2 regions of the Streptomyces sp. NPDC045695 genome follow, and region 1 is predicted to be linked to the other one. Evidence: riboswitches for the same ligand, from Rfam matches in the RefSeq annotation. Region 1 holds a riboswitch; the other holds the start of a gene.

Region 1 (4,300 bases):
GTGTAGAGCACCGGGTAGTGCGGCTCCAGGCGCTTGGCGATGTAGTTGGCGCCCAGCACCGCCACCTGGGTGGCGCGCTTGAGGCCCTCGCCGCCCATGAGGCGCACGTACGACCAGGAGATCGGCAGGATGCCGGCCGAGCCCCACGGCGCGGCCGAGATCGGGCCGACGCCCGTCTCGGGGCCCGCGGTCGGCTGGAGCGGGTGGTTCGGCAGGTACGGGGCCAGGTGGGCCCGGACACCGACCGGGCCGACACCCGGACCGCCGCCGCCGTGCGGGATGCAGAAGGTCTTGTGCAGGTTCAGGTGCGAGACGTCGCCGCCGAAGTGACCCGGCTTGGCCAGGCCCACCAGGGCGTTCAGGTTGGCGCCGTCGACGTAGACCTGGCCGCCGGCCTCGTGCACCTGGGCGCAGATCTCGGCGACGTGCTCCTCGAACACGCCGTGCGTGGACGGGTACGTGATCATCAGCACGGCGAGCTCGTCGCGGTACTGCTCGATCTTGGCGCGCAGGTCGTCCGCGTCCACCTCGCCGTCGTCCGCGGTCTTGACCACGACGACCTTCATGCCGGCCATGACGGCGCTGGCGGCGTTGGTGCCGTGCGCGGAGGACGGGATGAGGCAGACGGTGCGCTGTTCGTCGCCGTTGGCGCGGTGGTAGGCACGCACGGCCAGCAGGCCGGCGAGCTCACCCTGGGAGCCGGCGTTCGGCTGGATGGAGACCTTGTCGTAGCCGGTCACCTCGCAGAGACGTTCCTCCAGCTCGGTGATGAGCGTGAGGTAGCCCTCGGCCTGCTCCACCGGGGCGAAGGGGTGCAGCTGGCCGAATTCGGGCCAGGTCACCGGCTCCATCTCGGTGGTCGCGTTGAGCTTCATGGTGCAGGAGCCCAGCGGGATCATGCCGCGGTCCAGCGCGTAGTCCTTGTCCGAGAGCTTGCGCAGGTAGCGCAGCATCGCGGTCTCGGAGCGGTGCTGGTGGAAGACGGGGTGCGTCAGGTACTCGTCCGAGCGCAGCAGCCCCTCGGGAAGGGTGTCCGCGGCGGTCTCGTCGAGCGCCTCGATGTCGGCGCTGACGCCGAAGGCGGCCCAGACGGCCTCGATGTCGGCGCGCAGCGTGGTCTCGTCACAGGAGACGGAGACGTGGTCGGCGTCGGCCTGGTGGAGGTTGACCCCGCCCTCACGGGCGGCGGCGACGACCTCGGCCGCCCGGCCGGGCACGCGGGCGGTGATGGTGTCGAAGTACGCGCCGTGCACGATCTCGACCCCGCCGGCCGTCAGACCCGCGGCGAGGAGGGCCGCGTAGCGGTGGGTGCGGCGGGCGATCGTCCGCAGGCCGTCCGGGCCGTGGTAGACGGCGTACATGGCGGCCATGACGGCCAGCAGCACCTGCGCGGTGCAGATGTTGCTGGTGGCCTTCTCGCGGCGGATGTGCTGCTCGCGGGTCTGCAGGGCCAGGCGGTACGCCTTGTTGCCGTCCGCGTCCACGGAGACGCCGACGAGACGGCCGGGCAGCGAGCGGGCGTGCTTGGCCTGGACGGCCATGTAGCCGGCGTGCGGTCCGCCGAAGCCCATGGGGACGCCGAAGCGCTGCGTGGTGCCCACCGCGATGTCGGCGCCCAGCTCACCCGGGGACGTCAGCAGGGTCAGGGCGAGCAGGTCGGCCGAGACGGTGACGATGGCGCCGAGCCCGTGGGCCTGGTCGATGATCGGCTTGATGTCGCGAACGGCGCCCGAGGCGCCCGGGTACTGGAGCAGCACGCCGAAGACACCGCGCTCGGCGATCTCGGCGGGGATGCCGTGGGAGAGGTCGGCGACGACGACCTCGACGCCCGTGGGCTCGGCGCGGGTCTCGATCACGGCGATGGTCTGCGGCAGCGCGTCGGCGTCGATCAGGAAGACGCCGTCCTTGACCTTGCCCACGCGGCGGGCCAGGGACATGGCCTCGGCGGCCGCGGTGCCCTCGTCGAGCAGCGAGGCGCCCGAGGTCGGCAGCCCGGTGAGGTCGGCGACGACGGTCTGGAAGTTCAGGAGCGCTTCGAGGCGGCCCTGCGAGATCTCCGGCTGGTAGGGCGTGTACGCCGTGTACCAGGCCGGGTTCTCCATGACGTTGCGCAGGATCACCGGCGGCGTGAAGGTCCCGTAGTAGCCGAGACCGATCATGGAGGAGAGGACCTGGTTGCGGTCGGCGAGCGAGCGCAGCTCTGCCAGCACCTCGGCCTCGGTCCGCGCCTCGGGCAGGTTCAGCGCCTCGGCGGTCTTGATCACATCCGGTACCGCGGCGGCGGTCAGTTCGTCCAGGGAGCCGTAGCCCACCTGCGCGAGCATCTTCGCCTGGGCCCCGGCATCAGGGCCGATGTGGCGCTGCTCGAAGGGGATGCCTCGCTCCAGCTGGGAGAGCGGAATGCGGTTGGCGGTCATGTACGGAGGCCTCCTGGTCGTATGACCTGCGAGGGGCACCACGGCGCGGGCACCCGGACGGCCTCCCCCTCTGTCATCTCAACCTGAGAGTTTCACCGGAGTCCAGGGGTTGCCCGTGAGCTCCGGCTTTCACCGTCGGTGAGGGGAGGGACCGGCACTGCGCGCCTGGTACCCGCCCCTGCTTTCCAGAGTGGCCTCGTCCGTGCGGTACGTATGCCTGAGAGATTCCGGGGAGGATTTGCTCCTTCGGCGCCTCCGTCTTGCTCACTCGGAGGACTCTCCCGCACAGGGTCGACAGCCATCACCCAGCCTACCAGCGAGGATCCGGACACTCCCCGAGTGGCCTCCTGTCCGAATATGCACTTCTGTAGTCATTACGGAAGTGTTGCGACCATTTGGAGGGACCGTGCAGACCGACATCGATCCGCGCAGCCTGATCGGCCGCAAGGCGTTCGACCGTAACGGCACCAAGATCGGCACCGTCGACGAGGTCTACCTCGACGATGCCACGGGCGTCCCGGAGTGGGCGGCCGTCCGTACGGGGCTCTTCAGCCGGGACGCCTTCGTCCCCCTGGAGCCGAGCGAGCTGGTGGGCGAGACCCTGCGCGTGCCCTTCGAACGCTCCCTGATCAGGGACGCCCCCGACTTCGGCGTCGGCCGCCACCTCTCCCCCGAACAGGAGCTGCAGCTCTACCACCACTACGGTCTGGACACGACCCTCCCCTCGGAGTTCCAGCGCGACTTCGGCAACCTCGCCGGCGACGAGGGCTAGGGGACGTCTAAGCGGCGTCCCCCACCAGGGGCAGCGGATCGGAGGGCTCCAGCTCGGGGTCGTCGACCCGGAAGGTGCGCACCCGGCCGGGCTGCGATCCCGGCTGCTCGAAGCGGACGGTGACCCGCCCGACCCCGCTGCCCTGGACCCACCCGGGCCCGTACACCGCGTGCCGTACGTCGGTCCCGGGCGTCCAGCGCCGCTCGGGAGCCGGATCCGGCGCCGGTTCCCCGGGCAGCTCCGGCCCCGACGGCGGTTCGCCGGCCCCGTCGGCGGCCTCCGAGCGCCCGGCGCCGCCGGCAACGCCGTCCGCCCCGTCCGCTCCGTCCGCCCCGACCGCCCCCGCAGCCCCGTCCGGCTCAGCGGCCAGCGACTGCGCGAAGAGGTCCTCCTGCGTGTAGTCCGCGAGCCCGCTGACCCCCACCCCCAGCAGCCGCACGCCGCCCGTGGTGTCCACGCCCTCCAGCAGCCGCCCCGCCGCCTCCCGGACCACCCCGGGGTCGTCCGTGGGCCCCCGCAGCGTCTCCGACCGCGTGAGCGTGGAGAAGTCGTAGCGCCGCACCTTCAGCACGATCGTGCGCCCCGAGTGCCCCGACGCCCGCAACCGCTGGACGCACCGGTCCGCCAGCCGCTGCACCTCGCCCCGGATCCGCACCCGGTCGTGCAGGTCCACGTCGAAGGTGTCCTCCACCGACACGGACTTCGCGTCCCGCTCCGCGACCACCGGCCGGTCGTCCAGCCCCAGCGCCATCCGGTAGAGCCCCACCCCGTGCGCGCGCCCGACCATCCGGACCAGCTCGTCCTCCCCGGCCTCCACCAGCTCCCCCACCGTGGTGATCCCGGCACGGCGCAGGTGCTCCCCGGTGGCCGGCCCCACCCCGGGCAGGGTCCGTACCGACATGGGGGCGAGCAGCTCACGCTCGGTCCCGGGCTCGATCAGCAGCAGCCCGGCCGGCTTGGCCTCCTCGGAGGCCACCTTGGCGAGCATCTTCGACCCGGCCAGCCCCACCGACCCGCTGAGCCCGGTGGCGGCCCTGATGTCCGCCCGCAGCCGCTCCCCGACCTCCCGCGCGGTCGGCGAGTCGAACGCGACCCCGCCGGCCTCCAGGTC
Region 2 (4,300 bases), on a different contig from region 1:
CTCGCACAGGGCGTGCAGAAGCGACTCGTAGCTTTCGTAGCGCCCGGGAGTCACCTGGCGCAGCATGTGCTCGACCTGCCCGGCCGCGGCCGTGCCTGACGCACTCACCCGGTACCCCTCTTCGTCTCTTCTTCCGCCCGTCGTCAACGCGTGAACAGCTTAAGCGGCCCTACGGGAGGTAGAAGGGGCGTACGCGCTCACGAATCCAGTCCGTGACCGGGTCCTGGGCGGCGTCCAGGAGGATCAACTGCACGGGCCACGGCGGCGCGACCCGGTTCAGGGCCCGCCCCAGGGCGTCCATCGGGGCGTTTCGCATCTCGGGTTCCCATCCCACCAGGCGGACACCGATGAACAGTTCCGGCGCCCCGCCCTCGATGCTGGCGAGGCAGCGGAAGGCGGCGGCGATCACGCCGGTGGCGCGGAACTCCTCGGCGGCGGCGGCCAGGAAGTCGACCGGGTCCTCCTGCCAGTCGGGCTCGTAGAGCCGTACGCGGCCGCCGGTGGCCGGGCCGTCGAGGGGGGTCCGGCCGGTGCGGCAGAGCTCCGCGACGGCGGGCGGGGGCAGCGGGACGCCGACGGCGCCCTCGGGGTTGAGCGCGATGCCGAGCTGCGGGGGCAGGCCACGGGCGAAGTCGACGGCGGGGGCCACCGCGAAGTCCATGCCGGGGCCGGCGCAGGCGAGGAACTGGGCCTCGGAGCTGTAGACGGGTACGTACGCCGCCCCGCCGATCTCCATCGTGGGCAGGTCCAGGGCGGCCGAGTCCTGCCCGCCGCCGCCGGGCAGGGGCACCCACACCTGGCTGCGCCCGAGCACCTCCAGGATCCGCCCCCCGGCGTCCGGCTGCCCGAGCGCCGCCCCGAGCACCTGCTCCAGCTCATTTGCCGGCCAGCCGCCGCTGTGCATGTGCGTGTGCCTCCATTGGTTCCGCGGATCGTCGTGGCCGAGGTTATCCGTCGGGCCGCGGCGCCGCTGCCGGGGGCCAGCCCCCGGAGCCCCGGTCTTTCAGCCGGGGCTGGCTCCCGGCGGCGCGCCCGGCGAGCTACCCGTGGAACGCGATCCCCGTCACGGTGGCGGCCGAGCGGCGGTCCAGGAGGGTCGCCGAGGCGCAGCCGACGGGCGGGCGGCCCGCCTCCGCCTCGCGCAGCAGGCGGCCCACCGCGCCGCGGTGGCGGGCGAAGGCGTACGCGGAAACCCCGCGGCCGCGCGCCGCCTGGCCCGAGAGGGCCTCCTCGGGGCTGCTGTCCAGCAGGACCAGGTGCAGCGCCCGGCCCCGGCGGCGCGCGGCGGCCGCGAGCAGGCCGCGCACCCAGCTCTGCGTGCCGCAGTCGTGCACCACCACGGAGGCTCCGGAGCGCAGGGCCCGCCCCAGCCCCCAGTAGTGCGCGATCCGCACCAGCGGCCGGTACACCGCGTACGGCAGCGCCTGCGGCATCCGGCGCTCCCAGCGCTCGCGGGTGTCCTGGGAGTCGATGGCAGCGCCCTCGGCCGCGGCCCGCTTGATCAGCGTGCTCTTGCCGCCGCCCGGCAGGCCGGACACCACGACGATGTCCCCTTCCGCGAAGCCGAGCCGCTGCGGGCCGCGCACCGCCGGGCCGCGCAGATCGCGTACGGGACCGCGGCCGAGGCCCGTCCCGGCCGCCGCAGCGGCGTCCGCCGCGCCCTTGCGCCCGCGCGCGCCGCGCTGCGCCGGCACCGCGTCCACGGTTCCCGCCGTCGTCGCCACTACCCCGAATCTGCGCACAGTGTTCGCCTCCCCCGAATCGGGTCGCCAGGACCCTTGCCCACTGAGTGTAAAGAGACGGTAATCCGGCAGCTCTGGTTCCGGTCCGCCCACCGGCGGCCCGGACGCACGTGCGGACCCGCACGCCCGATCACGGACATGGCGTGCAATGATGTGCGCCATCTGGACCAACTGCATACCGGCCGCTTGAATCCGCGCGGGAGAGTCCCGGCACGCCGCAAGGCCGTGCGTGGGCGCCGAAGGAGCAAGATCCTCCCTTGAATCTCTCAGGCCCCGTACCGCGTGGATGAGGCAGATCTGAAAAGCGAGCTGCTCGACAGCTCCACCCAAGGTGCAAGCCGACGTCCTCCGGGACTTGCGGCGAACCTCTCAGGTTCCGATGACAGATGGGGAGGACCCTCCTCGTCATGTCATGCCCTGGGACTCGGGAGCCACACCCATGAGCACTGCCCCCCGTCTGACCGCGCTCGATGCGCTGCACCGCTCGGTCGGTGCGACCATGACCGACTTCGCGGGCTGGGACATGCCGCTGCGGTACGCCAGCGAGCGCGACGAGCACAACGCCGTACGCACCAAGGCCGGTCTCTTCGACCTGTCCCACATGGGCGAGATCACGCTGACCGGCCCTGAGGCCGTCAAGGCCCTCGACTACGCGCTGGTCGGCAACATCTCCACCGTCGGCGTCGGCCGCGCCCGCTACACGCACATCTGCCAGGCCGACGGCGGGATCCTCGACGACCTGATCGTCTACCGCCTCGGCGAGACCGAGTACATGGTCGTCGCCAACGCCTCCAACGCCCAGGTCGTCCTCGACGCCCTGACCGAGCGCGCCGCCGGCTTCGACACCGAGGTCCGCGACGACCGCGACGCGTACGCGCTGATCGCGGTGCAGGGCCCGGAGTCCCCCGGCATCCTGGCGTCCCTCACGGACGCCGACCTGGACGGCCTCAAGTACTACGCCGGCCTGCCCGGCACCGTCGCGGGCGTGCCCGCGCTGATCGCGCGTACGGGCTACACCGGCGAGGACGGCTTCGAGCTGTTCGTCGCCCCCGAGCACGCCGTGGAGCTGTGGCAGGCGCTGACCAAGGCGGGCGAGGGCGTCGGCCTGGTCCCGGCCGGCCTGTCCTGCCGCGACACGCTGCGCCTGGAAGCGGGCATGCCGCTGTACGGGCACGAGCTGAGCACCTCCCTGACCCCGTTCGACGCGGGCCTGGGCCGGGTCGTGAAGTTCGAGAAGGAGGGGGACTTCGTCGGCCGCGCCGCACTGGAGGCCGCCGCCGAGCGCGCCGCCACCAACCCGCCGCGCAAGCTGGTCGGCCTGATCGCCGAGGGCCGCCGCGTCCCGCGCGCCGGTTTCCCGGTCGTCGCCGACGGTCAGGTCATCGGCGAGGTCACCTCGGGCGCCCCCTCGCCGACGCTGGGCAAGCCGATCGCGATGGCGTACGTGGACGCGGCGCACGCCGCGCCCGGCACCTCCGGCGTCGGCGTCGACATTCGCGGTACGCATGAGCCGTACGAGGTCGTGGCGCTGCCGTTCTACAAGCGGCAGAAGTAGTTCCGCACACGACATCCGCCGTACGGACGCCCGTACGGCGCCGTCTCAGTACCCGAGACCGCAGTTCGTATCCACTCCCCCGCATCCAGGAGAATCAGGTCATGAGCAACCCCGAGAAGCTGCGTTACACCAAGGAGCACGAGTGGCTGTCGGACGCCGTGGACGGCGTCGCGACGGTCGGCATCACGGAGTTCGCGGCCAACGCGCTCGGTGACGTCGTCTACGCCCAGCTCCCCGAGGTCGGCGAGACCGTGACCGAGGGCGAGACCTGTGGCGAGCTGGAGTCGACCAAGTCGGTCAGCGACCTGTACTCCCCCGTCTCCGGTGAGATCGTCGAGTTCAACCAGGACGTCGTCGACGACCCGGCGCTCGTGAACACCGCCCCGTTCGAGGGCGGCTGGCTGTTCAAGGTGCGCCTCTCGGAGGAGCCGAAGGACGTCCTGTCCTTCGGTGAGTACACCGCCCTCACCGCCGGTAACTGACCCCAGGGGACCCTGATGTCTGTACTGAACACCCCTCTCCACGAGCTGGACCCGGACGTCGCCGCCGCCGTCGACGCCGAGCTCGCCCGTCAGCAGTCCACCCTGGAAATGATCGCGTCGGAGAACTTCGCTCCGGTCGCCGTCATGGAGGCCCAGGGCTCGGTCCTGACCAACAAGTACGCCGAGGGCTACCCCGGCCGCCGCTACTACGGCGGCTGCGAGCACGTCGACGTGATCGAGCGGATCGCGATCGAGCGCATCAAGGCGCTCTTCGGCGCCGAGGCCGCGAACGTCCAGCCGCACTCGGGTGCGCAGGCGAACGCCGCCGCGATGTTCGCGCTGCTGAAGCCGGGCGACACGATCATGGGCCTCAACCTGGCCCACGGCGGTCACCTGACCCACGGCATGAAGATCAACTTCTCCGGCAAGCTCTACAACGTGGTCCCGTACCACGTCGGCGAGAACGGCCAGGTGGACATGGCCGAGGTCGAGCGCCTCGCCAAGGAGTCCAAGCCGCAGCT

Evidence for each region. A riboswitch is a leader RNA that binds a small molecule or an ion and turns the genes downstream of it on or off. The one in region 1 is predicted to bind glycine.
Region 2: it holds a riboswitch for glycine, as region 1 does, so the genes downstream of both, gcvT (glycine cleavage system aminomethyltransferase GcvT) here and gcvP (aminomethyl-transferring glycine dehydrogenase) in region 1, are expected to answer to the same signal.

What each region holds. Positions count from the first base shown of each region.
Region 1 is NZ_JBWKJU010000001.1:9,102-13,401, reverse strand. Features, by position in the region: gene gcvP (aminomethyl-transferring glycine dehydrogenase) at 1-2,417, opposite strand, end outside; glycine riboswitch at 2,613-2,711, opposite strand; gene AC07DU_RS00060 (PRC-barrel domain-containing protein) at 2,824-3,189, shown strand; gene AC07DU_RS00055 (DNA polymerase IV) at 3,197-4,300, opposite strand, start outside.
Region 2 is NZ_JBWKJU010000004.1:208,832-213,131, reverse strand. Features, by position in the region: gene AC07DU_RS09885 (enhanced serine sensitivity protein SseB C-terminal domain-containing protein) at 1-108, opposite strand, end outside; gene AC07DU_RS09880 (enhanced serine sensitivity protein SseB) at 170-904, opposite strand; gene AC07DU_RS09875 (AAA family ATPase) at 1,041-1,724, opposite strand; glycine riboswitch at 1,930-2,033, shown strand; gene gcvT (glycine cleavage system aminomethyltransferase GcvT) at 2,182-3,297, shown strand; gene gcvH (glycine cleavage system protein GcvH) at 3,399-3,779, shown strand; gene glyA (serine hydroxymethyltransferase) at 3,795-4,300, shown strand, end outside.